Regions from separate parts of the Mycoplana sp. BE70 genome, predicted to be linked through region 2. Evidence: predicted binding sites of a transcription regulator. Region 2 holds the regulator's gene; the other holds the start of a gene.

Region 1 (15,457 bases), on a different contig from region 2:
TCACCAACGAGAAGGGCGAGAAGGTTGTGTTCGGCTCGGTCGGCGGCGGCGGCCGCTACGACGGGCTCGTCTCGCGCTTCATGGGCCAGCCGGTGCCGGCGACGGGCTTCTCGATCGGCGTCTCGCGCCTGATGACGGCGCTGAAGAACCTTGGCAAGCTAGGCGCGGACGAGGTGGTAGCGCCGGTGCTCGTCACCGTCATGGATGGCGACACCGAGAGCATGGGCCGCTATCAGCGCTTCACCCAGGCGCTGCGGGCTGCCGGCGTCCGCGCCGAGATGTACCAGGGCAACTGGAAGAAGTTCGGCAACCAGCTGAAATATGCCGACCGCCGCGGCTGCCCGATCGCCATCATCCAGGGCGGTGACGAGCGCGCGCTCGGCGTTGTGCAGATCAAGGACCTGATTGAAGGCAAGCGGCTTGCCGGCGATATCGAGGACAACGTCACCTGGCGCGAGGCGCGCGTGGCGCAGGTCGTGGTTTCGGAAGAAGACATGATCCAGCGCGTGCGCGAGATCCTGGCCCATCAGGCCGACGATCGGAGCCGGGCGGGCAGGGGCTGAGGGAAGGCGTGCCATGCCGCTGATCAATCTTCCTGCCTTCGCCCCCGACATGCTCGCCGAATTCGCAAGCCTTGGCACGGAGCGCGTCGACACGCCGGTGATCCAGCCGGCCGAACCGTTCCTCGACATGGCCGGTGAGGATCTGCGCCGGCGCATCTTCATGACCGAGAGCGAGACCGGGCAGAGCCTTTGCCTGCGACCGGAATTCACGATCCCCGTCTGCCTGCGTCATATCGAGACCGCAACCGGGACGCCGAGACGCTACGCCTATCTTGGCGAGGTGTTCCGCCAGCGGCGCGAGGGTGCGAATGAGTTTTATCAGGCCGGCATCGAGGATCTCGGCGAGGGCGACGTCGCCCGCGCTGACGCGCGTGCCGTCCATGACGCGCTGATCGTGCTCGGCAACCGGCTGCCTGGGCGCAGGTTCAATGTCGTGCTTGGCGACCAGAGCGTCTTCGAGGCGGTCGTGGCCGCGTGCGGGCTGCCGTCGGGCTGGCAGAAGCGCCTGATCCATGCCTTCGGCAATCAGGATCGGTTGCGCAAGCTCTTGGCGGAGCTGTCACAGCCCGCCGCCAAGGGGGTGTTCGGCCCGGAGGTGGAACGTCTGGCGAGCCTTGGTCTGCTTGAGGAGGAGGCGACGCTCGCCCGCCACCTCGACGAGACGATGCAGGCGACCGGCTACTCGACCAACGCCAGCCGCAGCCCGGTTGATATTGCCCGGCGGCTTCGCGAGAAGATGACGCTGGCAAGTACCCGTCTCGACGCCGGCACGCTGGACACCCTGCGTGCATTTCTCGCCATCGAAACACCGTTTGCGGACGCGCCCAAGGCGCTTTTCGATTTTGCCCGTACGGCCGGCCTTGCCATCGACGAGGCGTTGTCGCGTTTTGACGCCCGTGCAAAGGCGCTGGTGGAGGCGGGCGTCGATCCCGCTTCGATCACCTACCGAAGCGCGTTCGGCCGTCCGCTCGACTACTACACCGGCCTCGTCTTCGAGATCACCGCGAACGGCAATCCTGCGGTGCTGGCCGGCGGCGGCCGCTTCGACCGGCTGATGACGCTGCTCGGGGCGACGACGCGCATCCCGGCCGTCGGCTTTTCGCTTTGGCTCGACCGCATCGAACAGGCGATTTCGGAAGGTGTCTCCGCATGACCATCACAATCGCGCTGCCTTCGAAGGGCCGCATGAAGGAGGACGCCTCGGAGATCTTTTCCAGGGCGGGCTTCACGATCGCCTCGGTCGGCAACGACCGCTCGTATCGCGGGCGCGTCGAGGGCCGAGACGACATCGAGATCGCCTTCCTCTCGGCCTCGGAAATCTCCCGCGAGATCGGCAACGGCTCGATCGATTTCGGCGTCACCGGCGAGGATCTGGTGCGCGAGGGGCTGGCTGAGGCCGACGCCCGCGTCGAGTTCTGTGCCCGCCTCGGCTTCGGCCATGCGGACGTCGTCGTCGCAGTGCCGGAAATCTGGCTCGACGTCGACACCATGGCCGATCTCGGCGACGTCGCCGCCGATTTCCGCGCCCGTCATGGCCGCCGTCTGACGATCGCGACAAAATACTGGCGGCTGACGCAGCAGTTCTTTTCCGGCAACCACGGCATCCAGCTCTATCGTATCGTTGAGAGCCTCGGCGCCACTGAAGGCGCGCCGGCCTCCGGCTCGGCCGACATTATCGTTGACATCACCTCGACCGGCTCGACGCTCACGGCCAACCACCTGAAAATCCTGTCCGACGGCGTGATCCTGAAGTCCGAGGCATGCCTCGTGCGCGCCCGCAAGCAGGAGCATGAGACAAATCCGGCGGTGGCGGAGATTATCCAGGCGGTCCGCACGGCCCTTTGATCGGAAGGGGCTGGTGGCGGCAAGGCTGCCATTCTATGTAGGGTGCTCCGACTAAAACGAGGAGTTGTCCGTGGCCGATCTTTCCGCCTTCCCGATCACCAAGAAGTGGCCTGCAAAGAACCCCGACATCATCCAGCTCTATTCGCTGCCGACACCGAACGGCGTGAAGATTTCGATTGCGCTGGAGGAGCTTGGCCTGCCCTATGAGGCACATCGCGTCGATTTCGGCGCCAACGAGCAGAAATCTCCGGAGTTCGAATCCCTCAATCCGAACGGCCGCATTCCTGCGCTGATCGATCCGAACGGCCCCGACGGCAAGCCGATCGGTCTCTTCGAGTCCGGAGCGATCCTCTACTACCTCGCCGAAAAGACCGGCAAGCTGATCCCCGCCGACGCGGCGGGCCGCTATGAGACGCTGTGCTGGGTGATGTTCCAGATGGGCGGCGTCGGACCGATGTTCGGCCAGTTCGGTCATTTCTACAAATATGCCGCCGAAAAGGTCGCCAACAATTCCTATCCGATGGAGCGCTATCGCGATGAGGCCAAGCGCCTGCTCGGCGTCATGGAAGGCCGGCTGAAGAACCGGCAGTGGATCATGGGTGACACCTACACGATCGCCGACATCGCGCTGTTCCCGTGGGTGCGCGGCGCGGATGTGTTCTACGGCGGCCGAAACGTGATCGGCTACGACGATTTTCCCGCCGTGATGGACTGGTTGGAGCGCTGCCTTGCCCGTCCGGCGTCGGGCAGGGGCATCGACATCCCCACCAAAGAGTGACGCAAAGGCGCGATCGGGCGGCGCGGCCACGCGTTGACGCCGCCGGTCTCTGCGCGCTACCTCTGACGAAACGCAAGGACGCAGGAACAGCATCGTGACCGGAAGATTGGTAGTCGTGGGCGGCGGTCAGGCCGCGTTTGCCTTGGTCGCAAAACTGCGCGCGCTGAAGGACATGCGCCCGATCACGATCGTCGGCGCCGAAGCAAGCCTGCCTTACCAGCGCCCGCCGCTTTCCAAGAAATACCTCCTCGGCGAGGCCGACCTCAGTCGCCTGCAGTTCCGCCCCGAAGCCTGGTACCCTGAAAACGATGTTGAGATCAGGCTTTCGACCGAAGCGGTCTCGATCGACCGGGCCGCAAAAACTGTCACGCTTTCCGACGGAGCCAGGCTCGATTACGAGTACCTGGCCCTTGCGACGGGTGCGACCCCCCGCCGTCTTCCTGCTGAGATCGGCGGCGACCTGAAGGGCGTCTACACGGTGCGTGATTTTCTCGATGCCGACCGGCTCGGGCTTGAGATGACCGAGGGGCGCAAGGCGCTGGTCGTCGGCGGCGGCTATATCGGGCTGGAGGCGGCCGCGGTCGCCCGGGGCCGGGGGCTCGACGTCACCGTCATCGAGATGGCCGACCGCATCCTCCAGCGCGTCGCCTCGCCGGCGACCGCGACGATCCTCAAGGCAATCCACATCGCTCGCGGCGTCGATGTCCGCGAGAAGACCGGGCTTGCCCGGCTCCTTGGCGAGGACGGCCGCGTCACCGGGGCAGAGCTTTCGGATGGGACGGTTCTTCCCGCCGACGTCGTCATCGTCGGGATCGGCATCGCGCCGAATGATCGGCTGGCGCGCGACGCCGGCCTGGAGGTCTCGAACGGCATTGTCGTCGACGCGTTTGCCCGCACCTCCGACCCGGCGATCTTCGCGATGGGCGACTGCGCAGTCCTACCCTTCGAGGGCAGGATGGTACGGTTGGAATCCGTGCAGAACGCTGTCGATCAGGCCGAGGCCGCCGCCGCTGTCATCGCCGGCGGCGATGAACCCTACGTGCCAAAGCCCTGGTTCTGGTCGGATCAGTATGACGTGAAGCTGCAGATTGCCGGCTTCTGCATGGGCTATGACGACACGCTCGTCCGGCCGGGCCAGCGCGAGGGCAGCGTGTCCGTCTGGTATTTCCGCGAAGGCCGGTTCATCGCCGTCGATGCGGTCAACGACGCCAAGGCCTATGTGGTCGGCAAGAAGCTGCTGGAACTCGGACGCAGCCCGGATCGGACGCAGCTCGAAGATCCCGCCTTGGATCTGAAGACGCTGACACTTTAATCGGCCGGCGGGCTACTTGCATCTGAAGACAAAGCAGTCCTGGCCGGGCGTGTGCCGTTTTGCGTTCGTTAAGCATCACGCCGCATAGGGCTGCACAGATCCGCCCTTCACGGCCGGGTTCATCCAATCTTCAGCATTCTGCGGCTGAGTGCGGCTCCGTGCCCATTCTACCGGATTTGTCATGCTCCGCATCCTCACCTGCCTCACCGTAGAGCACGATCTGCGGTTGGTTCTACTCGCTGCCTTGATTTGCTTCTTGTCCTGCTATGTCGCGGTGTCGCTGATCCAGCGGGCGAGATCGGCCTCGGCAAAGGCACGGCTGCTGTGGCTCGGCGCGGCGGGTGTCGCGAGCGGGTTCGGCATCTGGGCAACGCACTTCATCGCCATGCTCGCCTACGATCCCGGCGTCGTCATCGGCTACGGTCTGGAGCTGACGCTCGCCTCGCTGATCGTCGCCATCGCCGTGACGACGATCGGCGCCGCTGTTGCGACCTATGTCGCCGGCCCGGTCGCCGCAGCCTCCGGCGGGCTCATCGTTGCTGCCGGCGTCGCCAGCATGCACTATCTCGGCATGTCTGCGCTCGAACTGCCCGGAGAGATCGTCTGGGACCACGCGCTGGTTGCCGCATCTCTTGCCGGCGGCGCTTTGTTCTGCGGGTTGTCCCTGGTGCTCTGCATGCGCCGCGGAGGGGCGACGGCATCGCGCCTTGGCGCGACCTGCTTCATGGCGCTTGGGGTCGTGTCGCTGCATTTCGTCGCGATGGCGGCCGTCACCGTGATGCCCGGGCCGATGCATGTCAACGACAGCGCGGTGCTGTCTCCTGCACTGATGGCGCCTTTGATCGCGGTCGTTGCATTCTCCTTGCTTTTCACCGGCCTGACGGCTGCGATCTTCGCACGACAGACCGAGACGGCGCTCAACGATGGTCTGCGCCAGTTCGCGCTGCTGGTTCAGGGCGTTTCCGACTATGCGATCTACATGCTCGATCCGAAGGGCGTCGTCACCAACTGGAACGCGGGGGCGGAACGCAACAAGGGATACAAGGCCCACGAAATCGTCGGCCAGCATTTTTCGCTGTTTTATAACGAGGCCGATCGCGAGGTAGGCCTTCCGGAAGAGGCGCTGAGGATCGCTCGCGCGGAAGGCAAGCACGAAGCCGAGGGACGCCGTTATCGAAAGGATGGAACCCATTTCTGGGCACATATCGTCATCGATGCGATCCACGACAATGACGGCACGCTGATCGGCTACGCCAAGATCACCAAGGACGTCACCAAGGAAAAGGCGGATGCCGACCGCATCGCCGAGGTCAGCAAGAACCTCGACCTGGCTTTGGAAAACATGTCACAGGGCCTGTGCCTGTACGATCGCGACGAGCGGCTCGTGTTCTCCAACAAGCGTTTCGCCGAGCTGTTCGATTTTCCCGGCAAGCGCGTAAGAGCCGGTCTCACCTTCCGGGAACTGATCGACCGTGCGCTGGCGGACAGCTATCGGATGCCGGAAATCTGGCTGCCGAAGGCCTCGGAACTCTATGCGCGGCATCGTGCAATCATCCAGCAGAGCGGCGCGGTCGTGGAGAAGCTTACGAATGGCGTGTCCGTCCAGATCCGATACCGGGTCCTTCCCGATGGTGGCTGGGTGGTGACCTATGAGGACATTTCAGAGCGCTTGCGCAACGAGGAACAGATCGCTTTCATGGCGCGGCATGACGGCCTGACGGGGCTGCCGAACCGCGCGAATTTCAACGACAGTCTCGCCGCTGCCGTCGACCACGCCGACCGCTACTCCGGCAAGGTCGCCGCAATCGGCATCGACCTCGACAAGTTCAAGGAAATCAACGACACTCGCGGCCATTCCGCAGGCGATCAGGTGCTGATCACGCTGTCGCAGCGCATGCAGGCCTGCCTCGAGCCCGACGAAAAGATCGCCCGCTTCGGTGGTGACGAGTTCGCCGCCTCCAAACGCTTCGACGACATTGCCGATCTCAACGATTTCATTGCGCGCCTGGAGGTTTGCTTCCAGGAGGACATCGTTATCGACGGGTACGAAATCAAGCCGGCCGCGAGCCTCGGCGTTGCCATTTATCCGCAGGACGCCAGCGACCTTGAAGCGCTTCTCAACAACGCAGACCTGGCCATGTACCGGGCCAAGGACGCGCTGATGGAGACAGTTTGTTTCTATGAGGTCTCCATGGACGAGGCCGCGCGAAGCCGCCGCCTTATCGCCAAGGATCTCTGGCTTGCGATCGAGCGCAACGAGCTTCAACTGCACTATCAGGTCCAGAAGGCGGTCGATTCCGGATCCATCACCGGTTATGAAGTGCTGCTGCGCTGGCACAACGCCGAGAGAGGCACGATTGCGCCATCGGATTTCATTCCAATTGCCGAAGAGTGTGGAGCGATCATCCCGCTTGGCGAGTGGGTGCTACGCGAGGCTTGCAAGGAGGCCGCGAGCTGGGAGAAGCCGCACAAGATCGCCGTCAACCTTTCCCCCGTTCAGCTCGGCCATGCCGACGTGGCAGCTCTGGTGCATCGCGTTCTGATCGAGACGGGTCTTTCACCTGAGCGGCTCGAGCTGGAAATCACGGAATCGACCATCATCGGCGACAAGCAGCGCGCCCTCCACACGCTGCGCCAGATCAAGGCGCTCGGCGTCACCATCGCGATCGACGATTTCGGAACCGGCTATTCGTCCCTGGAAACGCTCCGTTCGTTTCCGTTCGACAAGATCAAGTTGGACCGCAGCTTCATGAACGAGGTGGAGGAAAGCCCGCAGGCAAAGGCGATCCTCCGCGCGATCGTGGCGCTCGGGCAGACCTTGGAGGTGCCTGTGCTCGCCGAAGGCGTCGAGACCAGGGACCAACTCGATATCCTCCGCTCCGAAGGATGCGCGGAAGCGCAGGGATACTATCTCGGTCGGCCGCAGCCGATGACCGGCACGAGTGAAACGAGGGCCGCCTGAGACCGCGGCGACCCTGCGGTCGCCAGCCACGGGTTGTCAGGCTGTCTTCTATCACTGCGACATGAAGCAGTGGCCGGTGCGATCGAGCTGGAAGCGGGGAAAAAAGAAGACGCCGATGATCGTGCCCGCATAACGCTGCTCGAGGCCAGTCGATTCGCCGATGCAGAAGACCGGCTGGCGTGGCGCGCCCGTCGTGTTGATCGTCGTCGAAAAACAGAAGCTCGAGGATGCCGTCGCCGCTTGCTCGAACAGTTCGAGAACGCGGTTGCGATCCTGCGGCTCATAGCGGCGCACGAGGTTGAGAAGGCCGCAATTGCGTTGATCCAGCCCGTGCATGCGCGCGGCTTTGTCACCCAGGCGAAAGAGGCCATTCGACAGGTCGCCCGTCCAGCGCTCGGTGATACAGTATTGTGTCAGGAGCTCATTGTCCGAGGCATCGAAAGACACGGAGCCGGGCACGAATGGCGAGACGAAGGCGGACTTGGCAATCTTGAACACATCTAACCCCAGCCGGCAGGCCCGGCTCGACCACGATGCCGCCTGTTAGCTGCGGCGCAAGCAAACTGATTGTCTCGGTGAAGGTACGGGCTTCAGCCGATTGAAATATACTCCGCGACACCCTTCCGGTTCTCGGAAAGAGGCCTGTGAACGGTTGGCGCCGGTGGACCACGATCCGGCCGGCAATTCCACTATGATTGGTCGTTCTATGATTTCAACGGGCAGTTTGGTTGCACGGTTAACGTGCCATGGCTCCGTGTCATTGTGCCGATTGCCTCCCTCGCCAGTCTATCGCTCGCTTCAGGTGCGTCTATACTGCTAATTTTGCAATCGGCAACAACTGGAAACTAAAATAGTCCAGTATCCGCAAGTTAATTCGGTTCATGACTGACAAACGTCAACAAAAAGGGCGGCCCGAAGACCGCCCTCCTGTATGTCATTAGACTTTCGTCTAATTACATCATTCCGTCCATGCCCATGCCGCCCATGCCGCCCGGCATGCCGCCGGCAGCTTCCTTCTTCGGGAGCTCGGCGATCATGGCTTCGGTGGTGACGAGCAGGCCGGCAACCGAAGCTGCGTCCTGCAGAGCGGTGCGGACGACCTTGACCGGGTCGACGATGCCCATGGCGATCATGTCGCCGAACTCGCCGGTCTGGGCGTTGTAGCCGAAGTTGTCGCTCTTTTCGTCGAGGATCTTGCCGACGACGATCGAAGCTTCGTCACCAGCGTTCTCGGCGATCTGACGGGCCGGAGCCTGCAGGGCGCGGCGAACGATGTTGACACCGGCTTCCTGGTCGGCGTTCTCGCCCTTGACCTTGAGCTGGGCGGAGGCGCGCAGCAGAGCGACGCCGCCGCCCGGTACGATGCCTTCCTGAACGGCAGCGCGGGTCGCGTTGAGCGCGTCGTCGATGCGGTCCTTCTTTTCCTTCACTTCGATTTCCGTCGAACCGCCGACGCGGATCACGGCAACGCCGCCGGCGAGCTTTGCAAGGCGTTCCTGCAGCTTCTCGCGGTCGTAGTCCGAAGTGGTTTCTTCGATCTGGGCCTTGATCTGAGCGACGCGGCCTTCGATTTCAGCCTTCTGGCCGGCACCGTCGACGATCGTGGTGTTTTCCTTGGAGATCGAGACTTTCTTCGCACGGCCGAGCATTTCGAGCGTGACGTTTTCGAGCTTGATGCCGAGGTCTTCGGAGATCACCGTGCCGCCCGTGAGGATGGCGATGTCTTCGAGCATGGCCTTGCGGCGGTCGCCGAAGCCAGGAGCCTTGACGGCAGCGATCTTCAGGCCGCCACGCAGCTTGTTGACGACGAGCGTTGCAAGAGCTTCGCCTTCGACGTCTTCAGCGATGATGACGAGCGGCTTGCCGGTCTGGACGACGGCTTCGAGAACCGGGAGCATCGCCTGCAGGTTCGACAGCTTCTTCTCGTGCAGGAGAACGTAGGCGTCTTCCAGGTCGGCGACCATCTTTTCCGGGTTGGTGACGAAGTAGGGCGACAGGTAGCCTCGGTCGAACTGCATGCCTTCGACGACTTCGAGTTCGGTTTCGGCGGTCTTGGCTTCTTCAACCGTGATGACGCCTTCGTTGCCGACCTTCTGCATGGCTTCAGCGATATCGAGACCGATCTGCTTTTCGCCGTTTGCCGAGATCGTGCCGACCTGTGCAACTTCTTCCGAAGTGTTGATCTTCTTGGCCTTGGCCTGGAGGTCCTTGACGACTTCCTTGACTGCGAGGTCGATGCCGCGCTTCAGGTCCATCGGGTTCATGCCGGCAGCAACGGCCTTGGCGCCTTCGCGGACGATGGCCTGGGCCAGAACGGTTGCGGTGGTGGTGCCGTCACCGGCGATGTCGTTGGTCTTCGAAGCGACTTCGCGGACCATCTGGGCGCCCATGTTCTCGAACTTGTCTTCCAGTTCGATTTCCTTGGCAACGGAAACGCCGTCCTTGGTGATGCGCGGAGCGCCGAACGACTTGTCGATGATGACGTTGCGACCCTTCGGGCCGAGCGTGACCTTCACTGCGTCAGCGAGAATGTCGACGCCACGCAGCATCTTTTCGCGCGCGGTGCGGCCGAACTTGATTTCTTTGGCTGCCATTTTCAAAACTCCTGGTTTCGAAATGCCGGTGGTCCCGGCTTGAATTTACAGAAACGTTCGTGGGGAACCGGCGATCAGCCGATGATGCCCATGATGTCGGCTTCCTTCATGATCAGAAGGTCTTCGCCGTTGAGCTTGACTTCGGTGCCCGACCACTTGCCGAACAGGACGCGGTCGCCGACCTTAACGTCAAGAGCGACGATCTTGCCGCTTTCGTCACGGGCGCCCGAACCGACGGCGACGATTTCGCCTTCCTGCGGCTTTTCCTTGGCAGTATCCGGAATGATGATGCCGCCCTTGGTCTTTTCCTCGGACTCGACGCGACGTACGACGACGCGGTCGTGGAGCGGACGGAAGTTGGTGCTTGCCATTGTCTAATCCCTCGATCAAATGACATGTCCCGGATCGGGAACCGACCCGGTGGATTTGTGTTAGCACTCGCCATAGATGAGTGCTAGCCTGACCGAGATAGGCTCGGGTCCGGATCGAGTCAAGAATTGGCCACCAAAAAAGTTGGCCCCCGTGGATCCGATTGACTTAATTGCCGGGATTATGTTTAACGGTGCCATGGGGTTTGCGAATGCCCCACGAGGCGCCATGCCAAATTTCGCGTCCTTTATAGCACTATCGAGGGACGTATCATGGCTTCCTACAATGCAATCTCTCCCGAAAAACTCGTGAGGCTGATCGGTACGCCGAAAGCGCCGATCATCATTGATGTTCGCGATGACGACGATTTCGCCACCGCTCCCTACCTGCTGCCGACGGCGATACGCCAGGGCCATTCCGATGTCGAGGCCTGGGCCTCGACGCCGGCCTACCGCGACCGCGGCGTGGTCGTTGCCTGCCAGAAGGGGCTGAAGCTCAGCGAAGGCGTTGCCGCCTTGCTGCGCCTTGCCGGCGCACAGGCGGAAATCCTCGAAGGCGGTTTCGCCGCATGGCAAGCGGCTGCCCTGCCGCTTGTTCCAGTCAGGAGCCTGCCACAGGGCAGGACGGCCGGCGGCACGCTCTGGGTCACGCGATCCCGCCCGAAGATCGACCGGATCGCTTGCCCTTGGCTGATCCGGCGGTTCGTCGACCCCGCGGCAAAATTCCTTTTCGTCTCGCCGTCGGAGGTGGAGGCGGTGGCCGCGCGCTTCGGGGCAACGCCCTTCGATATCGAGGGTGTGTTCTGGAGCCATCGCGGCGAGCTTTGCAGTTTCGACGTGTTTGTGGAGGAGTTCGGGCTTGCCTTCCCCGCCCTGAAGCACGTGGCGCGGATCGTGCGGGGCGCCGATACCAACCGACCGGATCTCGAGCCGCAGGCATCGGGCCTGCTTGCGATTTCGCTCGGCCTGTCGCGCATGTATGCCGACGATCTCGAACAGTTGGAAGCCGGCATGCTGATCTATGACGCGCTCTATCGGTGGGCGCGCGATGCCGCCGACGAGATGCATGACTGGGTCTCGCACACGCCCCGCAAGAGGGACGGCCGTGAATAAGCCCATTCTGTCTGGCGGTGCCGATCTGTCGCCGCCGCCGCATCCCTCCTTCCGCGAAGCGCTCGGCGTATGGATGAAGATCGGTCTCCTGAGTTTCGGCGGTCCGGCCGGCCAGATCGCGTTGATGCACAAGGAACTGGTCGACGAGCGCCGCTGGATCTCGGAGAGCCGGTTCCTGCATGCCCTGAACTACTGCATGCTGCTGCCGGGTCCGGAGGCGCAGCAGCTTGCCACCTATGTCGGCTGGCTGCTGCACGGCACGCGCGGCGGTATCGTGGCGGGAACGCTGTTCGTGCTGCCGGGCTTCCTCGTCATCTGTGCGCTGTCGGCCGCCTATGCGGTCTTCCAGCGAACCGACTGGCTGCAGAACCTTTTCTTCGGCCTGAAGGCAGCGGTGCTGGCGATCGTGCTCGAGGCGCTGGTGCGGGTGGCAAGCCGCGCACTGAAGACCCCGTTCATGCGCCTGTTGGCGGCGCTTGCCTTCGTTTGCCTGTTCGTCCTTGCACTGCCCTTTCCGCTGGTCATCGCTGCGGCAGGCATTTGTGGCTACCTTGTCGCGCGAACCGCGCCGGGTCTCCTGCAGCCGCCGGCCGGTCATAAGGCACACGCAGTCGACAAGCCTTCCGTGATTGGCGATGCGTTCCCCGACCGGCAGCGCGGCATCGGCGCAACGCTCGGTATCGTCGTTGCCGGCGCCGTTCTTTGGGCCGCACCCTTTGCTCTTCTGCCGCTGCTTCCCGCCGGACCGGGTGCGTTTGTCGCCATCGGCGTCTTCTTCTCCAAAATGGCGGTCGTCACCTTCGGCGGCGCCTATGCGGTGCTCGCCTATGTCGCCCAGCAGGCGGTCGAGACCTATCACTGGCTGAAGCCGGGCGAGATGCTGGATGGATTGGCGCTGGCGGAGACGACGCCGGGGCCGCTGGTTCTCGTCCTCTCCTTTGTCGGCTTTCTCGCCGCCTTCCGGGATACGGCGGGGCTCGATCCGCTCGCAGCCGGCCTGCTGGGCGCATTCCTCACCACCTGGGTCACCTTCGTTCCCTGCTTTCTCTGGATCTTCCTTGGCGCTCCCTATGTCGAGCGCCTGCGTGCCAACGCTGCCCTGTCCGGCGCGCTGGCGGCGATCTCGGCCGCCGTCGTCGGTGTCATCCTCAATCTGGCCGTCTGGTTCGGCCTGCACGTGCTCTTTCGCGAAGTCGGCGCGTTGCGGCTTGGCCCGATCTCGATGGCGCTGCCGGAACCGGCCTCGCTCGATGCGCTCTCGCTCCTGTTGACGGTCGCAGCGGCCGTGATGCTGTTCCGCCTGCGCCTCGGCATCGTCTACACGCTGCTCGTCTGCGCGGTGGCGGGGTTTGCGCTCAACGCGCTCATTTAGTCGCGGCAGCGGCAAAATTGTCGGCAGGGCCTTGTTTTCTCGATCCGGCTTTGCGATGTCAGCCGGGCTTATCAGGATCGGGAAACAGCATGGCCAAGCGCATTCAGTCCTTCCGCGAGATCACGGACCAGTACGACGTCGTGCTCTGTGACGTCTGGGGCGTGCTGCACAACGGTGTGGAAGCCTTCGCGCAGGCCTCGGAGGCGCTGGCGGAGGCGCGCGCCGCCGGGCTGACCGTCGTGCTGATCACCAATTCGCCGCGCCCCCGGCCCGGCGTGCAAGTGCAGATCCGCGGCCTTGGCGTTCTGGACGAGGCCTATGACCGCATCGTCACCTCCGGCGACGTGACCCGCTCGCTGATCGCCGCCGGTCCGGAAAAGATCTATTTCATCGGTGCCCGCAAGGACGAGGTGCTGCTCGAGGGGCTTGGCGTGAAGGCCGTCTCGGCGGAGGAAGCCGGCATTGTCGTCTGCGCGGGGCTGCGCAACGACGAGAAGGAAACGGCGGACGATTATCGCGCCGAGCTGGAGAAGCTCGCGGCCCGTCATCTGCCTTTCATCTGTGCCAACCCCGATCTGGTCGTGGAGCGCGGTCACCGGCTGATCCCCTGCGCCGGTGCGCTCGCCAAGCTCTACGGAGAGATGGGTGGAAGCACGCTGATCGCCGGCAAGCCGCATCGACCGATTTACGAGAAGTCGCTGGAGGAGGCGCGCGACGTGCGGGACGGGTTCGACCTTTCCCGCGTGATCGCGATCGGCGACGGCATGCCGACCGACGTGCGCGGCGCTGAAGCCTTCGGCCTCGATGTGCTCTATATTTCCGGCGGCATTCACGCCAAGGAGTACGTCAAGGACGGCGTGACCGACGAAGCGAGGCTGGAAGCGTTCCTGGCGCGCGAACAGGCGGCGCCGAAATGGTGGATGCCACGATTGCAGTGATTGGACGACGAGGCCGTATGACCGTATTCCATCGCAACGAAACCAAGGAGCCGCTGCCCGAGCATCTGCGCGCGGGCGTGATTGCGATCGGCAATTTTGATGGCGTTCATCGCGGTCATCAGTCCGTCTTGCAGCGGGCGCTGGACATTGCGAAAGCGCGTGGCGTGCCGGCGCTGGTCCTCACCTTCGAGCCGCATCCGCGCACGGTCTTTCGCCCCGATCAGCCCGTCTTCCGCCTGACGCCGGCGCACCTGAAGGCGCGGATCCTGGAGGGGATGGGGTTCTCGGCGGTGATCGAATATCCCTTCAACCGGCAGTTTTCGCAGACCGCGGCAGCAGACTTCGTCCGTCAGGTGCTGATGGACTGGCTGCACGCCAGTCATGTCGTCACCGGCTTCGACTTCCATTTTGGCAGGGGCCGGGAGGGCGGTCCGGCCTTCCTGATGGCGGCCGGGGAAGAAAACGGCTTCGGCGTGACTCTGGTGGACGCTTACCGCGACGAAAATGCCGAGGTGATTTCGTCGAGCCGTATCCGCGAACTGCTTGCCAAGGGCGACGTGGCCGAGGCCGCGGGCCTGCTCGGCTACCACTACACCGTCGAAACCGAGGTGATCGGCGGCAAGCAGCTCGGCCGGACGCTCGGCTTTCCGACCGCGAACATGCAGCTTCCGCCCGAAGTGGAACTGCGCACCGGCATTTATGCGGTTCGTTTTCGCCGCGCCGATGGTACGCTGTTCGACGGCGTTGCCAGCTTCGGTCGCCGCCCGACCGTGGACAGCAACGGCGCGCCGCTGCTCGAGACCTTCGTCTTCGAGTTTTCCGGCGACCTCTATGGCGAGACCTGTACGGTTTCCTTCTTCGAACACCTGCGCGACGAGCTGAAGTTCGACGGTCTCGACGCGCTGGTCGTGCAGATGAAGCGCGACGAGGAGGAGGCAAGGGCGCTCCTTTCCGGCGTGCGCCCCCTCGGCGAAATCGACCGGCTGCTCTGTTGCTAAAGAAGAAAACGCGCGCGGCCGCGCCACCGCACCTTTTCAACTGGCCGAAAACGCCGTAATACCGCGCGTCATGATGTTCTACCGGCTGACCATCGACCTGCGAATTAGTGGCCCGGCCTTCCGCGCGCTCTGAGCGAGGCCGGAAGGTCCGGGATTTCGGGCGTTGCGAACGACGCCCCCGCCGTCACCGACAGACAGATCCCCTCTTGCAGCGCGACAATTCGCGCGATGAAGCGATAGCCAAGCCATGACCGACACGCCCGAGAAGATCGACTATTCCTCCACTCTCTACCTGCCGCAGACGGATTTTCCGATGCGCGCCGGCCTGCCGCAGAAGGAGCCGGAAACGGTGGCCCGCTGGCAGCAGATGGACCTTTACAAGAAGCTGCGCGCCTCCGCCGCCGGCCGCGAAAAATTCGTGCTGCACGACGGCCCGCCCTATGCCAACGGCAACATCCATATCGGCCACGCGCTGAACAAGATCCTCAAGGATGTCATCAACCGCTCGTTCCAGATGCGCGGCTATGACGCCAACTACGTTCCCGGCTGGGACTGCCACGGCCTGCCGATCGAGTGGAAGATCGAGGAGAAGTACCGCGAGAAGGGCCAGAACA
Region 2 (15,457 bases):
ATGGACATCGGCGACGCGTTCCGCTTGCGCATTGAAGAACAGATCGGAGCGGCCGTGACCAAATATTTCGATGGAGGCTATTCGAGCCACGTCATAGTGGCAAAGTCCGGTCCGCGATTCAGTGCCGACTGCAAGGTTCACCTCGACACCGGTGCCGCCCTGCAGGCCAATGGCGAAGCGAACGATCCGGTTCTCGCTTTCGACGCCGCGTCGGGGCGGATCGAGAAGCGCCTTCGCCGCTACAAGCGCAAGCTCAAGGATCACCACAACGGAAATGGCCAGGCCTATGCGGAAGTCGCATACACGGTCATGGATTCGATTCCGGAGGATGCGGACGAACTGCCGGCGGACTACGCCCCGACCATCGTCGCGGAAAGCACCAAGACGCTCAAGACCATGTCCGTTGCCAGCGCCGTGATGGCGCTCGACATGACGGACGAGCCGGTGCTTCTGTTCCGCAGCGTTGGCCAGGAGGATCTCAATATCGTCTATAGACGTAACGATGGAAATATTGGCTGGATAGATGCAGCCAATATCAAAGGCTAAAGTGGCAGGGGGGTGCGCCCAGGGGCTGGGCGCATCCCGCCTTACTCCCTTCACTGCGGCTCACGAGGACAAAGGCATGGCATTGGCAGGTTTGCTGCAGCAGAGTGCGATTATTCCGGCGCTGAAGGCCAGTTCGAAAAAGCAATTGCTTCAGGAACTGGCGATAAAGGCGGCAAAGGTCACCGGGCTTCAGGAACGCGAAATCTTCGATGTGATCCTGCAGCGCGAGCGTCTCGGGTCGACGGGAGTCGGCAACGGCATCGCCATCCCGCACGGGAAGCTGAAGGATCTCACCCAGATCACGGGCCTTTTCGCTCGCCTGGAGACGGCGGTGGACTTCGAGGCGCTCGACGACCAGCCGGTCGACCTCGTCTTCCTCCTGCTGGCGCCCGAGGGCGCGGGCGCCGACCATCTGAAGGCCCTTTCACGTATCGCCCGCGTGCTGCGCGATCCGGCCATGGTGGCCAAGCTGCGCGCCTCGGATTCGGCGACGGCGATCTATGCCTGCCTCAGCGAGGAACAAGCCAACGCCGCCTGAGCCGGCCGGGCCGCGAGCGCCGGGGGAACGCGTGTCGCGTCCTTCGCCGATCGTTGCGCGAATCGATCGCGCGCCGATGATTGCGTACGTCGGCTCTCCGCGGAGCCCCTTTCTGCCTTCCTGACTCTCAGCCGGTGATCGCCAGGTAGTGGCGGTAGCGGCCGTAGTGGTTGACGACGTCGGCGATCACCTGGTCTAGATCATAGCCGTAGATGTCATAGCCGCGGCTGCCCTGGGCGAGGAAGACCTCGGCGCGATAGTAGCGGTTGCGCCCGCCTTCATTGCGCGCGGCGTCAATGACGACAAAGGCCGGGATCGGCTTGCTGACGGGACGGACCTCATAGACGAAGGGCGGCACCGTCTCGCCATGGCTGATCACAAAGCGCAGGCCGTCCTCGGTCTTTTCAACGTCGGCCTCGATGTCCTCGGGTTTTTCCAGTTCGCGCGCCACCGTCTCGAACGCCTTGGCTACGGTCGAGGCGATGAACCGCTCCACCTGCGGGCGGCCGGGGTGGTCGATGATGGCGCTGATGCGCCGCCGCCAGAACTTGGCCGCCTCGTGCGGCACCATCGGCGCGGCGGGCAGGCTGGCGCTGGTCGTCAACGCCACCTCGTCGCTCAGCGCCTTCCAGATTCCATAGCACATCAGGACCATGAGGACCGACAGAGGCAGCGCCGCGATCACGGCCGCCATCTGCACAGCATCCAGCCCGCCGGCCAGGAGCAGGCAGGCGGCGACGCCGCCGCAAACGAGCGACCAGAACACCCGCAGCCACAGCACCGGCTCCTCGTCGCCCTGCGAGGTGATCATGGCGATCACCAGCGCGCCGGCGTCCGAGGCAGTGACGAAGTAGACCGCCACCAGCAGACCCGTCAGCCAGGCGAGGAAGGTGGACCAGGGCAGGTACTCGAAGACGGTGAACAGCGCGATCGGCATGTTCTCCGTGACGGTCCTGGTGATCTGCCCATCCGCCACATTCCTGTCGAGCCAGATAGCGACGTCGCCGAAGACGGTGAACCAGATGAAGCTGAAGCCTGCCGGCGCGAAGAGCACGCCTAAAAGAAACTGGCGGATGGTGCGACCGCGTGAGATGCGGGCGATGAACAGCCCGACAAACGGCGACCACGAGATCCACCAACCCCAGTAGAACAGCGTCCAGCTGCCCAGCCATTCGGTCGGCTCGTAGGCATAGATGTGGAAGGTGCGCGCGACGAAGCCGTTCAGGTAGAGGCCGATGTTCTCGACAAAGGCCTGCAGCAGGAAGCGTGTCGGCCCGAGCACCAGGATCAGGAACATCAGGATGAACGAGACGATGATGATCATCTCGCTGAGGCGGCGAATGCCGTTGTCGAGGCCGGTCGCGACCGTGACCGTGGCGAGCCCGGTAACGATTGCGATCAGCACGAGCTGCGTCTCCAGGTTCTGCGCCAGGCCGAAGAGGTAGGTGCCTGTGGCATTGAGCTGCGCGACGCCGAGGCCGAGCGAAGTGGCGAGGCCGGCCAGCGTGCCAACCACGGCGAAGATATCGATGACGTCGCCGAGCGGGCCGTTGATCCGGTCGCCCAGCAACGGACGGAAGGCCGAGCGAATGACCAGCGGCTCATCCTTGCGGTAGCCGAAATAGGCGAGCGCCAGCCCCATGACGGCGTAGATCGCCCAGGCGTGAACGCCCCAGTGGAAGAAGGTTACTTCCATCGCGTCCCGCGCCGCCTGCGCCGTGCGGGGCTCTGCATCCGGGGGGGCGCTGAAGTGCATGATCGGCTCAGCGACGCCGTAGAAGACGATGCCGATGCCCATGCCCGCGCTGAACAGCATCGCCACCCAGGTGCTGTAGCTGTAGTCGGGCTCGGCTTCGTCGGGGCCGAGCTTGACCCGGCCGAGCGGGCTGATGGCAAGAAACAGCAGGAAGATGACGAAGCCGCCGACGGCGAGCATGTAGAACCAGCCGAGCTCGGCGATGATCCAGTCATTGGCGCGCTTGAAGAGGGCTGCGGCCACCTCGGGGAAAATGGAGGCGAAGAGGATGAGCCCGAGCGAGATGATGGCCGAGCCGTAGAAGGAGATGGGCGAAATCCCGGTGAGCGGCTGTTTCATTCCAAGCCTCCCTTTTCCGCGGCCATTCGACGGCACGGGGGTGCACCAGATCCGAGAGTAACGCTCCACGCTCGGGCGGAACAGGCCTTTCATCCCGCCTGTGGAATGCACGGAGGGCCCTGCGGTCGCGCGCGAAAAGCATCCTTTCCGAACCGATTGCGGCAAGGCTAACAAAAAATGCCCGGCGCCGAAGCGCCGGGCTTTCATCCCGTTCATGCCGGAGGCTTGATCGTTCAGCCTTGCTCGGGGTTGTCGCCACCGTTTGCCGGTGCCTTCGGGCCACCCTTGGAGACGCCGACCATGGCCGGGCGAAGCACGCGCTCACCGATGGTGTAGCCGTCCTGGATGACCTGGACGACGGTGCCGTTCGGCACCTCGGTGTTGGGCACCTCGAACATCGCCTGATGGAAATGCGGGTCAAACTTCTCGCCCATCGGCTCCAGCTTGCGCACGCCGTGGCGCTCGAGCGCCGCCAGCATCGACCGTTCGATCATTTCCACGCCTTCAATCAGCGCCTTCAGTCCGGCCTCGCCGGCTTCCAGCGCCTCGGCGGGAACGGCCTCCAGCCCGCGGCGCAGATTGTCGGAAACGCCCAGCATGTCCCGCGCAAAGCCTGCAATGGCGTAGGACTTGGCGTCCTTGACGTCGCGTTCGGTGCGACGGCGAAGATTGTCCATCTCGGCGGCAAGGCGCAGATACTTGTCGCGCAGTTCGGTGTTTTCCGCCTGCAGCAATGCGGCCGGATCGGCCTCTGCCGCCTGCGCGCCGGCTTCGTTGTTCTCGGGCGACACAGCGGCGGTCTCGGCCTCGTCATTTGCGGCTTCGGGGCCGTGTTTGCTGGTATCGTCGGTCATTGGTTTCTCCGGATTGAGAAATCGCGTGCATCGCGCGGGATTACAATACCCAGGCCATGCACAGGTTGATCGGCCAAAGCGACCCTGCCCATCCGGCGGATGCGCGGCGCTCATGTTCCCTCCCAGCCGTCCGCGCGCCTTTTAAGTTGCGCGGACAATGGGAGGGAGTTGAGGCGGATATCGAGCTTCGGATCGAAAAAATCAAGGCTTGTTCGACAAACTTGCAGAACTGGCTTCAGCGCGACAGTCGCGACATCAGTTGTGCGGTGTAGTCGACCATCGGCACGATCCGTGAATAGTTCAGCCGCGTTGGCCCGATCACGCCGACCGCGCCGATGATGCGTTCGTCGCTGTCACGGTACGGAGCCACAATCAGTGAAGAGCCGGAGAGCGAGAACAGCTTGTTCTCGGAGCCGATGAAAATGCGCACTCCCGACCCGGCTTCGGCGAGGTTCAGAAGCTCGATCAGGCTGTCCTTCTTCTCCAGGTCATCGAACAGCATCCTCAACCGATCGACATCTTCGATACCGGCCAGCCCTTCGAGCAGATTGGCGCGGCCGCGCACGATCAACTGCGTCGGCTTGCTCTCGTCGATGCCGCCAGACCAGACTGCAAGCCCGCGCTCGACCAGGTCCTGTGACAGCAGATCCAATTCCTGGCGCACCTCGCGGCGCAACCGTTCGAGCTGGGTGCGAGCCTCGTGGATCGTACTGCCGGCGAGGTGTGCATTGAGAAAGTTCGCCGCTTCGTTCAGCTGCGAATTGGTCGTGCCGGCCGGCAGCTCGATGATGCGGTTTTCGACCTGGTCATGCTCGCCAACCAGCACAACCAGCGCCTTGGTCGGTTCCAGCCGGATGAACTCGACGTGCTTGAGCACCGAATCGTTCTTCGCCGTGATCACGATTCCCGCGCCGCGCGACATGCCGGAAAGCACCTGGCTTGCCTCACCCATCATCGTCTCGATGCTCTGTCCGTGCACCGGTCGATGAACGTGCCGGGCGATCGAGGCGCGATCCTCGTCTGAGATGTTGCCCACCTGCATGAAGGCGTCGACGAAAAACCGAAGGCCCAGCTGGGTGGGAAGCCGCCCGGAACTGACATGGGGCGAATAGATCAGCCCGAGCGTCTCCAGGTCGCTCATGACGTTGCGCACGGAAGCCGGCGACAGTGACATCGGCAGGATGCGGGATAGATTCCGCGACCCGAGCGGCTCGCCATGCTCCAGATAGCTCTCGACGATCCGGCGGAAAATCTCGCCAGAACGCTCGTCCAGCTTTTTGTGAATGTCAGTCTCCGCAGAGTGTCTCAATACCATGCCGGTCAACGTTTCCCTTTGCCTTTGGAACTATAGTGACCCGGCCCACTTGCAGACAAGGGCAAATGCGACCGGCCGGGGAGGCGCCGCGTGAACGAAATTCCCGGAAATCGGCCAATTCGACGATTTCCTCTCCCGGCGAAGTCGTTTAGAAGCATCGCCAGACAAGGACACGACACGGAGTTCGCGATGCGGCCGTCAGGCAGAAAAACCGACCAGATGCGCAAGGTTTCCTTCGAGCGCAATTATTCCAAGCACGCGGAGGGCTCCTGTCTGGTGAAGTTCGGCGATACGCATGTGCTGTGCACGGCGAGCCTTGAGGAAAAGACGCCGCCGTGGCTGCGCAACAGCGGCAAGGGCTGGGTCACGGCCGAATACGGCATGCTGCCGCGCGCCACTGGCGAGCGGATGCGGCGGGAGGCGGCGGCCGGCAAGCAGGGCGGCCGCACCCAGGAAATCCAGCGCCTGATCGGCCGGTCGCTGCGTGCCGTAGTCGACCTGACCGCGCTCGGCGAAAAACAGATCACCATCGACTGTGACGTCATCCAGGCCGACGGCGGCACGCGCACCGCCTCCATCACCGGCGCCTGGATCGCGTTGTACGACTGCCTGAAGTGGATGGAAACGCGCGGGATGATCAAGGTCGAGAAGGTTCTGAAGGACCACGTCGCCGCGATCTCCTGCGGCATTTTCGCCAGCCAGTCGGTGATCGACCTCGACTATCTCGAAGACTCTGCGGCCGAGACGGACGCCAATTTCGTCATCACCGGCACAGGCGGCATCGTCGAGATCCAGGGCACGGCTGAGGGCAAGCCGTTCACCGAGGAGGAATTCGCAAGCCTGATGGCGCTGGCTAAGAGCGGCATCGCCGAACTGGTCGAGCTGCAAAAACAGGCGATCGCCTGACGGCTTCGCGCGCCGGCGTGAGAGACGTTGCATTTCGCCCTTGCCCCTCATCCGCCCTTCGGGCACCTTCTCCCCGCGAGCGGGAGAAGGGCCTGAGGGACGGGGAGAGTGAGAGGCGAACGCAATGCCTGACACGAGACCAGCCCTTCAGAGCATCCTCGAAACGGCTCTCTACGCCGAAAACCTCGATGCGGCGGAGGCTTTCTACGGGGGCCTGCTCGGGCTGGAGAAGATCAGCCGGCATGCGAACCGCCACGTCTTCTTCCGCTGCGGCTCCGGCGTGCTTTTGATCTTCAACCCGAGGGAAACGATCGTCCCACCGCCGCCGCAATCCTTGCCGGTACCCGTCCACGGCACGACCGGACAGGGGCATGTCTGCTTTCGCGTTCCCGCCAGCGATCTTGATTTCTGGGCGGAAAAGCTCAAAGAAGCAGGAATCGCCATCGAGGCCGATTTCCGCTGGCCGACCGGCGCCCGCTCCATCTATTTCCGCGACCCCGCCGGAAACAGCCTCGAATGCGCCGAACCCGGCCTCTGGGGCCTGACCTGACAGGAAACGATATGCGCAAGCTCGACACCCGGACGATCATCGTCGCCAGCCACAATGCCGGCAAGATCCGCGAGATCCGCGACCTGATCGGCCCGCTCGGGTTCGAAGCCAAGTCGGCCGCCGAACTAAACTTCATCGAGCCGGACGAAACCGGCACCACCTTCGAGGAGAATGCCGCGATCAAGGCGCTGGCCTCGGCGAAGGCCGCCGGCCTGCCGGCACTTTCCGACGATTCCGGGCTGGTGATCGACGCGCTCGGTGGCGCGCCCGGCGTCTACACCGCCAACTGGGCGGAGAAGGAAGATGGCAGCCGCGACTTTTCCATGGCCATGGAGAAGGTGGAAACAGCGCTCGTGGAGAAGGGTGCGGACACGCCCGCGGATCGCACCGCCCGCTTCGTCTCCGTCCTCTGCCTCGCCTGGCCGGATGGGCACACCGAGTTGTTCCGCGGCGAGATCGAGGGCGCCGTCATCTGGCCACCGCGCGGCACGCAGGGCTTCGGCTATGATCCGGTCTTCCAGCCGGAAGGCTTCGAGACCACCTTCGGCGAGATGAGCGCGGAAGAAAAGCACGGCTGGAAACCCGGCGACACGCAGGCGCTTTCCCATCGCGCCCGCGCGTTCAAGCGCTTCGTCGAAACCTGCCTGGAGGCTTGAGCCATCCATGACGGCGGTCACCCCGTTCGCACCGAAGCAGCCGATCACCGCGGATCCCCTGGATCCGGGTTTCGGCATCTATGTGCACTGGCCCTTCTGTGCCGCCAAATGCCCGTACTGCGACTTCAACAGCCATGTCCGCCATCAGCCGGTCGACCAGGAGCGCTTCGTTGCCGCCTTCCTGAAGGAGATGGAGACGATGCGGCGGCTTTCCGGCCCGCGCACGGTCACCAGCATCTTCATGGGCGGGGGCACGCCGTCCTTGATGGCGCCGTCGACCGTCGACGCAATCCTGTCCGGCATCGCCCGCCACTGGCACACTCCTGACGGCATCGAGATCACGATGGAGGCGAACCCCTCCAGCGTCGAGGCGGAGCGCTTCCGCGGCTATCGCGCAGCCGGCGTCAATCGCGTCTCGCTCGGCGTCCAGGCGCTGAACGACCGGGACCTGAAGTTCCTCGGTCGCCTGCACGACGTCGACGATGCGCTCAAGGCGATCCGGCTTGCCCGCGAGATCTTCCCGCGCATGTCGTTCGACCTGATCTATGCCAGACCAAACCAGACAGTCGCCGACTGGGATGCGGAGCTGAAGCAGGCTGTCTCCTATGCGGTCGACCACCTGTCGCTGTACCAGCTGACGCTCGAGGAAGGCACGCCCTTCTTCGGTCTGCACAAGGCCGGCAAGCTTGTTCTTCCCGATGGCGAGCAGTCGGCGATCCTCTACGAAGCGACGCAGGAGATTACTGCGCGCGAAGGCCTTCCCGCCTACGAGGTCTCCAATCATGCGCGCCCCGGCGCCGAAAGCCGGCACAACCTCACCTACTGGCGCTATGGCGATTATGTCGGCATCGGTCCCGGCGCCCATGGTCGCGTGTCCACGGGCGGCGCAAAAATCGCCACCGCGACCGAGCGCCACCCCGAGACCTGGCTCTCGCGGGTTGAGGAAAACGGCCACGGCATGGTCGACCAGGAGGTGCTTGAGCTGCCGGAACAGGCCGACGAACTGCTGCTGATGGGGCTGCGGCTCACCGAAGGCGTCGATCTCGCCCGCTGGCAGATGCTGTCGGGCCAAGGCCCGGACCCCGACCGCGAACAGTTCCTGATCGACCACGGCTTCATCGAGCGTCTGGGCAATTCCCGCCTGCGCTGCACGCCCGCCGGCATGCTGATCCTCGACGCGGTGGTGGCGGACCTGGCCTGCTGAAGCGCCAACTCGCCGTCGCGCATCCGCCCAGCCTGCGGCACAGCACCATGGTCACATCAAGTGGCTATCTTGCGAACCGCGCCAACATCAAGTCGGACACGCTTGCAAAATAGTCCCCGCCGCGTCGTTCAGAGCAAATGCGCCTCGATTCGCTGCTCTTCGGGTTTGGCGTGCAAGGACGGATTTCTCCGCCCAGGATAAACATAGACCGGTCTGCCGATTCCGCAGATGAAGATCGGCGAACTGTCGATCTCGGCGCCGGTCTCCTCCTGTTCGTCGGCCTTCCGATGGAAAAACAACCCAAGCCACTCGAATGACGTCCGCCGGGCCGCGCCGAACGACAACCGGCTGCCAAAGTGGAGCGCCATTTTGCCGAGCACATCGCCAGTCATTTCCGCTCTCCCGAGCTGTTTTCCGCAGCCACGGTACAGACCGTTGAGGGCCAAACCTAATTTGTTTCTTAAATGGTGGTATTTCGCAGCCTTTTGCTTTGGCGCGTTCCAGCCTCTCGCGCGCAAAGGGCGGGCTGACGCATGAACATAAACTTTCTAAATGACGCCATGATATGAATAAATTTTGCTGATACAGCCTTCCTCTGTAACGTCGACATCATTCGGTCCTGAGCGATGGAGGAATGCAATGATGGACGACATGCTGCACGTGATGAAATGGCACAACGGCGAAAAGGAGTACTCGCCGTTCTCTGATGGTGAAATGAAACGCCGACAGGACGACGTGCGTCGCTGGATGGCCGAAAACAATGTCGATGCGGCACTGTTCACCTCCTATCACTGCATCAACTACTATTCCGGCTGGCTCTACTGCTATTTCGGCCGCAAATACGGGATGGTCATCGACCACAACAACGCCACCACGATCTCGGCAGGCATTGACGGCGGCCAGCCCTGGCGCCGCAGCTTCGGCGACAACATCACCTACTCGGACTGGCGCCGGGACAATTTCTATCAGGCCGTGCGGCAGCTTACTCCGGGTGCCAAGCGCATCGGCATCGAGTTCGACCACGTCACGCTCGATTTCCGCCGCCAGTTGGAAGTGGCGTTGCCGGGCGTGGAGTTCGTCGACGTCGGCCAGCCGTCGATGTGGATGCGGACGATCAAGTCAGCTGAAGAGCAGAAGCTGATCCGCGAGGGCACCCGCGTCTGCGACATCGGCGGTGCCGCCTGCGTGGCCGCCGTCAAGGCCGGCGTGCCGGAGCACGAGGTCGCGATCGCCACGACCAACGCGATGATCCGCGAGATCGCCAAGTCGTTCCCCTTCGTCGAACTCATGGACACCTGGACCTGGTTCCAGTCCGGCATGAACACCGATGGCGCCCACAACCCGGTGACCAACCGCATCGTGCAGTCGGGCGATATCCTGTCGCTCAACACCTTCCCGATGATCTTCGGCTACTACACGGCGCTGGAGCGGACGCTGTTCTGCGATCATGTCGACGATGCGAGCCTCGACATCTGGGAGAAGAACGTCGCCGTCCACCGCCGCGGCCTCGAGCTGATCAAGCCGGGTGCACGCTGCAAGGACATCGCCATCGAGCTCAACGAGATGTACCGCGAGTGGGACCTCCTGAAGTACCGCTCGTTCGGCTATGGCCACTCCTTCGGCGTGCTCTCCCATTACTATGGTCGCGAGGCGGGCGTGGAACTGCGCGAGGATATCGATACGGTTCTGGAACCCGGCATGGTGGTCTCGATGGAACCGATGGTGATGTTGCCGGAAGGCATGCCCGGCGCTGGCGGTTATCGCGAGCACGACATCCTGATCGTCAAGGAAGACGGCGCCGAGAACATCACCGGCTTCCCGTTCGGTCCGGAGCACAACATCATCCGCAACTAAGCGCCTTGAAACAGAAGCGGGCCAGCAGAGACAACTGCTGGCCCGCTCTGCGCATTCGGACGGAACCCGTCAGCCCTGGAACTCAGTCCGCAACGCCTTGACGATACCGTCTACGCAGACGTTGAGAAGAATCCGGCCCTTTTCCTCGGAGGCCTGCTTGGGTGAGGAAAGCGTGCCGCACTGCGGCGTCCATTCGGGCTTCGGCGGATAGACGTCGTAGGGGGGGAAACTGGCGGGCGGATGGTCGATGGCGCGCTCGAGATGAACCATGTGCGGATGCAGTGCCAGCATCAGCGACGTCTCCAGCACGCCGCCGTGTTCAATGTCCCAGCCGGGAAAGCCGTCCGGATAGAGCTTTGCAATCGTCGCCTTGTCGACGAAGTCCCAATAGGAAAGCACGACGATCTTCATGTCGTCGATGCCACTCCAGCGCAGTTCACGCAGTGCCAGATCGATTCCCTCGATGATGAACCAGGAGTTCTCGAAGTGGCCATTGACCAGGCTTATTTTCCGGACGCCGTGGCGCGCGAATTCCTTGATGACGTCGCGCAGCGCAGCAACCAGCGTGGCGCCATCGAGGCTCGTCGTTCCCGGCAAGTGATTGCCACCGCCGGACTTCTGATGAGACTTGTAGCCATAGGTGAACGGCGGGGCCACCAGCGCGCCAACCTGGCCCGCGACACGCCGGGCGAACTCGACCGGCAGCAGCACATCGACATGCATCGGCATGTGATGGCCGTGCTGTTCCATCGAACCGATCGGGATCAGGATCGGAACGGAGCCGTCCCGCACCTTGGCGTCGTAATCCGGCCAGGGCAGTTCGGCGGCGAAAACGGAATCGGCTGGCATTAACATCTCCTCATCTAAGTTGAAGAGGAATAATTGCTGCTTGCCGGAGAATATGGGAAATTTATAATCGTCATCGTTACATGAGAAATTCAAATCCGTGCGCAACATCGTCAACTTCCAGACAGACCTACTGCGAACCTTCGTCTCGGTCATCGACCTCGGCGCTTTCACCAAGGCGGGCGAAGCGCTTGGGCGAACGCAACCGGCCATCTCGCTGCAGATCAGGCGGCTTGAGGAGCTTGTGGGCTCTCCGATCATCAAGCAGGTCGGCCGTACGCTTCTCCTGACCAGCGAGGGGGAGATGCTCTTGAGCTATGCGCGTGAGATCTTGCGGCTGAACGACGAGGTCGCCTCCTATTTCGACCGGTCAAAAATCGCCGGGGTCATCCGCGTCGGCCTTCCCAACGACTATGCGGTGGCCTTCCTGCAGGGCGTGATCACGGAGTACACCCGCCAGCATACGGACATATCGCTCGAACTGCATTGCGGGTGGAGCGCCGAGATCCTCGACCGGCTGCACGCCGATGAACTCGACATAGCGGTGGCCATGGTCAACGGAGAGCGCGCGCAATATTTGTCGCGGTCGTGGATCGAGCGACCGATCTGGGCGGCGGCGGCAGATGTCAGTTTCGATCCGGCCATCGGCATTTGCCTTGCAGCACATCCCGAAGGCTGCGCCTATCGCGCAAGGATGATCCAGGCGCTGGACGACGCGCAGATCCGCTGGCGTGTCGCCTATACCGGCTCTGGCATCGCCGGCCTTCAGAATGCCGTGGTGAACGGTCTGGGTGTCAGCGCGCTGACGCAGTATACGATGCTTCCGGGCATGCGCGCCCTCGATGAGCGCGACGGCCTCCCGCCGCTCGCCGAGATTCGTGTTGGTCTTTTCTACAAACACCCGCGTCTGTCCGACGCCGGTATCGGGCTGGTCAACCACATCATCTCGCGGCTTGACGAAGCAGGCGTTTCATCGTCCCCGCGGAGTCGTTATTCGGAACTTGATCGGCGATAAGAAAAGCAAATGCAAAAATTATGAGAATTAATTTTTCAAATGCATGGACGCTGCATACGCTTCTCTCATAACAAACGGGAGGGGAATGGAATGAGCGTCAAGGTTATACCGTCGGAGCGCCGTACCCGGCGTGAGTTTCTGAAAAGCACCGCCATCGTGGGCGGCGGGATTTTGGCTACACCCTATCTGAGCCGCCTTGCTTTCGCCGCACCGACCGAGCTGACGATGCTCGCCTGGTACGGTCATGCCGAACCCGACGTCGTCGCGGAATTCGAGGCGGAGAACAACGTCAAGTTCAAGCCAAAATACTATACCGGCGGCGACAACATGCTGGGCCTGATCGCCCAGTCGCCTCCCGGCACCTTCGACATCATCCTCTCCGATGCCGAGTACGTCCAGCAGCTCAACGCTGCCGGCTACATCGAGGAACTCGACCCGAAGGACTACGCTTTCGACGAATTCTTTCCGGAGTTCCAGCAATTCCCCGGCCACTGGCAGGATGGCAAGCTCTATTCGGTGATCACCCGTTTCGGTTTCCTGGGGGTTGCCTACAACACCGAGGCGATCACCGAGAAGGAGGCCTCGACCTACAAAGTCTACTGGGACGAGAAGCTGAAGGGCAAGGTCGGCCATTTCGACTGGCACCTGCCCAATCTCGGCCAGATCAGCCTGCTGAACGGCAACGCCTCTCCTTATGACATCGACGAATCCGCCTGGGAAAAGGTGCAGGAAGTAACCAAAACGCTGCGCCCGCAGATCGGCGGTTTCTTCGACTACGGCGGCACCTTCTCGTCGCTGCAGAACGGACAGATGTTGGTCATGGCCGGCATCGGCGACTGGATCACCGGTGCCCTTGAAAAGGGCGGCGCCAAGGTACGCAGCGTCATCCCGGAGGAAGGCGGTCTCCAGTTCACCGAATCCTTCTCCATCGGCAAGGGCTCGCAGAAGGCCGATCTTGCCAAGAAGTGGATCCAGTACATCACCTCGGCCAAGGGCCAGGTGAAGTCGGCCAACATGGCTGCCTATCCCTGCCTGATCCCGAACAAGAAGGGCTGGGAGCTGCTGGCCGTGGAAACGCCGGAAGAGGCCAAGCGCCAGGGAATGCTGCTCAATGAGAGCAACGCGATGGACCTGATCCGCAACGGCCGCATCAAGTACCGGCAGTTACCCGTGCAGCAGAGCCTCGAGACCTGGAACGACTTCTGGTCCGAATACAAGAGCGCGTAGCGCCACCAGACCTGCATAACTGCCGACACTCGTCAGGGCGGGCCTCGGGGCCCGCCCGTTCTTTCCGGCAATCCTGCGCGGTGCTGGCCGTGCAGTCGCATGGACGTGGGACTACACGATGCGGAAATCAATAACTCTCTATGGTCTGACCTTCTCGCTGCCGATGCTCGTCTGGCAGGTCATGTTCTTTCTCGCGCCATTGTTGTTCCTGATCGCTCTCAGTTTCTGGACGGTCCGGAACTTCCGCATGGAGCCGAACTTCGACACCGTCAACTGGGTCTGGATGCTCTCGCGCGGCGTCTTCTGGGATGCCTATCTGCGAACCTTCGCGCTCGCTACGGCGGCTGCCATCATCACCAGCGCGGTTGCCTTTCCCTGCGCCTATGCGATCGCCTACAAGCTTTCGGACACCGCACGGCGCTGGGCCGTGTTTCTGATGGTGATACCCTTCTTCACCAGCTACCTGGTGCGCATCTACTCCTGGCAGATCTTCCTGTCCGACAACGGCATCTTCAACGCGCTGTTTGCCAAGGTCGGGCTCGGGCCGTTCGGGATGCTCAACTCTACCTTCGGAGTCATGGTCGGCTACCTGACGCTGAGCTTGCCGCTGGTCGTGCTGCTGCAGCTTTTCAGCCTGATCTTCGTGGACAGAACGTTGATCGAGGCGGCGCACAACTTGCGCTGTGGCCGGCTGCGCACCGTCTTCGAGGTCATCGTCCCCTCGGCACGGGTCGGCCTCGTGATCGCCGCGCTGTTCTGCTTCATCCTGACCTTCGGCGATTTCGTCAGCCCGCTCTACCTCGGCGGCGGCGACCCGCCGACCCTTTCCATCCTGATCACGGACACCACCAAATCGGGCCAGCAGTGGCCGCGGGCGGCGGTGATTGCCCTGATCATGATCGCAACGCTGCTGGCCGTCGCCTTCGCATTGGTCAACTACGCCTACAAGGAGCGCGGACGATGACCTTCAACCGCAACCGCCTGATCGACTGGGCATTGAAGCTTTACCTGTTGCTGGCCTTCGCTTTCGTCTTTGCGCCGATCGGCGCAAGCTTCGTCTTCTCGTTCAATGTCGACCGGTTCCCCTCGCTTCCGCTCGGTGGCTTCTCGACCATCTGGTACGAAGCGGTGGCCAATGATCCGTTGGTCTGGGAAGGACTGCGAAACACGCTGATAGCAGGCGTCGTGGTGTCGGTCCTGGCGACGGCGATCGGCTTCGGCGCCGCCTATACCGACTTCCGCTACAGGTTCTTCGGCAAGTCGCTCTATGTCGCGCTGGCGCTGTTGCCGCCCACCATCCCGGTGGTCATCCTCGGCCTCGCCATGCTGGCCTTCCTGTCGAACGTCAGCCTCTCCGGCGCCATCCATTCGGTCATCATCGCCCATGTGGTGATGTGTGCGCCCTTCGCCATGGCAATCGTGCGGCTGCGCCTATCACAGATGGATCCGTCGCTGGAGTCCGCGGCATGGAATCTCGGTGCGTCGGAGTGGATGGCGATGCGACATGTGATCATCCCCTTCTGCAAGCCGGCGATCTTTGCGGCACTGTTCATCACGATGGCGGTGTCCTTCGACGAGTTCGCCGTCGCCTGGTTCGTCTCGGGCCTCAACGAGACGTTGCCGGTCAAGGTGCTCGGCTTCCTGCAAGGCCAGGTCAGCCCCCGCATCAACGTTATCGGCACCTTCGTCTTCATTGTCTCGATGACGCTGGTGATCCTCGCCCAGGTCCTTCTCATGAAACGCAGCGGTGCGCCTAAAGTGACCGCCGAAACTGCCGGAGTACAAGTATCATGAACGACAAGGCTCTCGTTGTCTTCGACGGCGTCGTCAAGCGGTTCGGCGCATTCCTCG

Evidence for each region. Region 2 encodes HrcA, which represses chaperone genes, less so after heat shock. Its sites were predicted from a motif close to GTTAGCACTCNCNNNNNGNGAGTGCTAAC; they were not measured.
Region 1: the regulator HrcA is predicted to act here: its motif matches at 10,485-10,513, upstream of groES (co-chaperone GroES).

The regions. Positions count from the first base shown of each region.
Region 1 is NZ_JAVDTM010000003.1:286,370-301,826, reverse strand. Features, by position in the region: gene hisS (histidine--tRNA ligase) at 1-563, shown strand, start outside; gene J2Y48_RS07615 (ATP phosphoribosyltransferase regulatory subunit) at 577-1,716, shown strand; gene hisG (ATP phosphoribosyltransferase) at 1,713-2,408, shown strand; gene J2Y48_RS07605 (glutathione binding-like protein) at 2,479-3,186, shown strand; gene J2Y48_RS07600 (FAD-dependent oxidoreductase) at 3,281-4,498, shown strand; gene J2Y48_RS07595 (EAL domain-containing protein) at 4,680-7,460, shown strand; gene J2Y48_RS07590 (hypothetical protein) at 7,512-7,958, opposite strand; gene groL (chaperonin GroEL) at 8,414-10,054, opposite strand; gene groES (co-chaperone GroES) at 10,129-10,425, opposite strand; gene J2Y48_RS07575 (sulfurtransferase/chromate resistance protein) at 10,696-11,535, shown strand; gene chrA (chromate efflux transporter) at 11,528-12,907, shown strand; gene J2Y48_RS07565 (TIGR01459 family HAD-type hydrolase) at 12,997-13,845, shown strand; gene J2Y48_RS07560 (bifunctional riboflavin kinase/FAD synthetase) at 13,863-14,843, shown strand; gene ileS (isoleucine--tRNA ligase) at 15,091-15,457, shown strand, end outside.
Region 2 is NZ_JAVDTM010000005.1:136,461-151,917, reverse strand. Features, by position in the region: gene hpf (ribosome hibernation-promoting factor, HPF/YfiA family) at 1-546, shown strand, start outside; gene ptsN (PTS IIA-like nitrogen regulatory protein PtsN) at 623-1,084, shown strand; gene J2Y48_RS11055 (BCCT family transporter) at 1,212-3,179, opposite strand; gene grpE (nucleotide exchange factor GrpE) at 3,413-4,033, opposite strand; gene hrcA (heat-inducible transcriptional repressor HrcA) at 4,269-5,348, opposite strand; gene rph (ribonuclease PH) at 5,538-6,254, shown strand; gene J2Y48_RS11035 (VOC family protein) at 6,379-6,804, shown strand; gene rdgB (RdgB/HAM1 family non-canonical purine NTP pyrophosphatase) at 6,816-7,460, shown strand; gene hemW (radical SAM family heme chaperone HemW) at 7,468-8,664, shown strand; gene J2Y48_RS11020 (hypothetical protein) at 8,793-9,110, opposite strand; gene J2Y48_RS11015 (M24 family metallopeptidase) at 9,304-10,518, shown strand; gene J2Y48_RS11010 (creatininase) at 10,588-11,367, opposite strand; gene J2Y48_RS11005 (LysR substrate-binding domain-containing protein) at 11,465-12,379, shown strand; gene J2Y48_RS11000 (extracellular solute-binding protein) at 12,470-13,606, shown strand; gene J2Y48_RS10995 (ABC transporter permease) at 13,725-14,570, shown strand; gene J2Y48_RS10990 (ABC transporter permease) at 14,567-15,400, shown strand; gene J2Y48_RS10985 (ABC transporter ATP-binding protein) at 15,397-15,457, shown strand, end outside.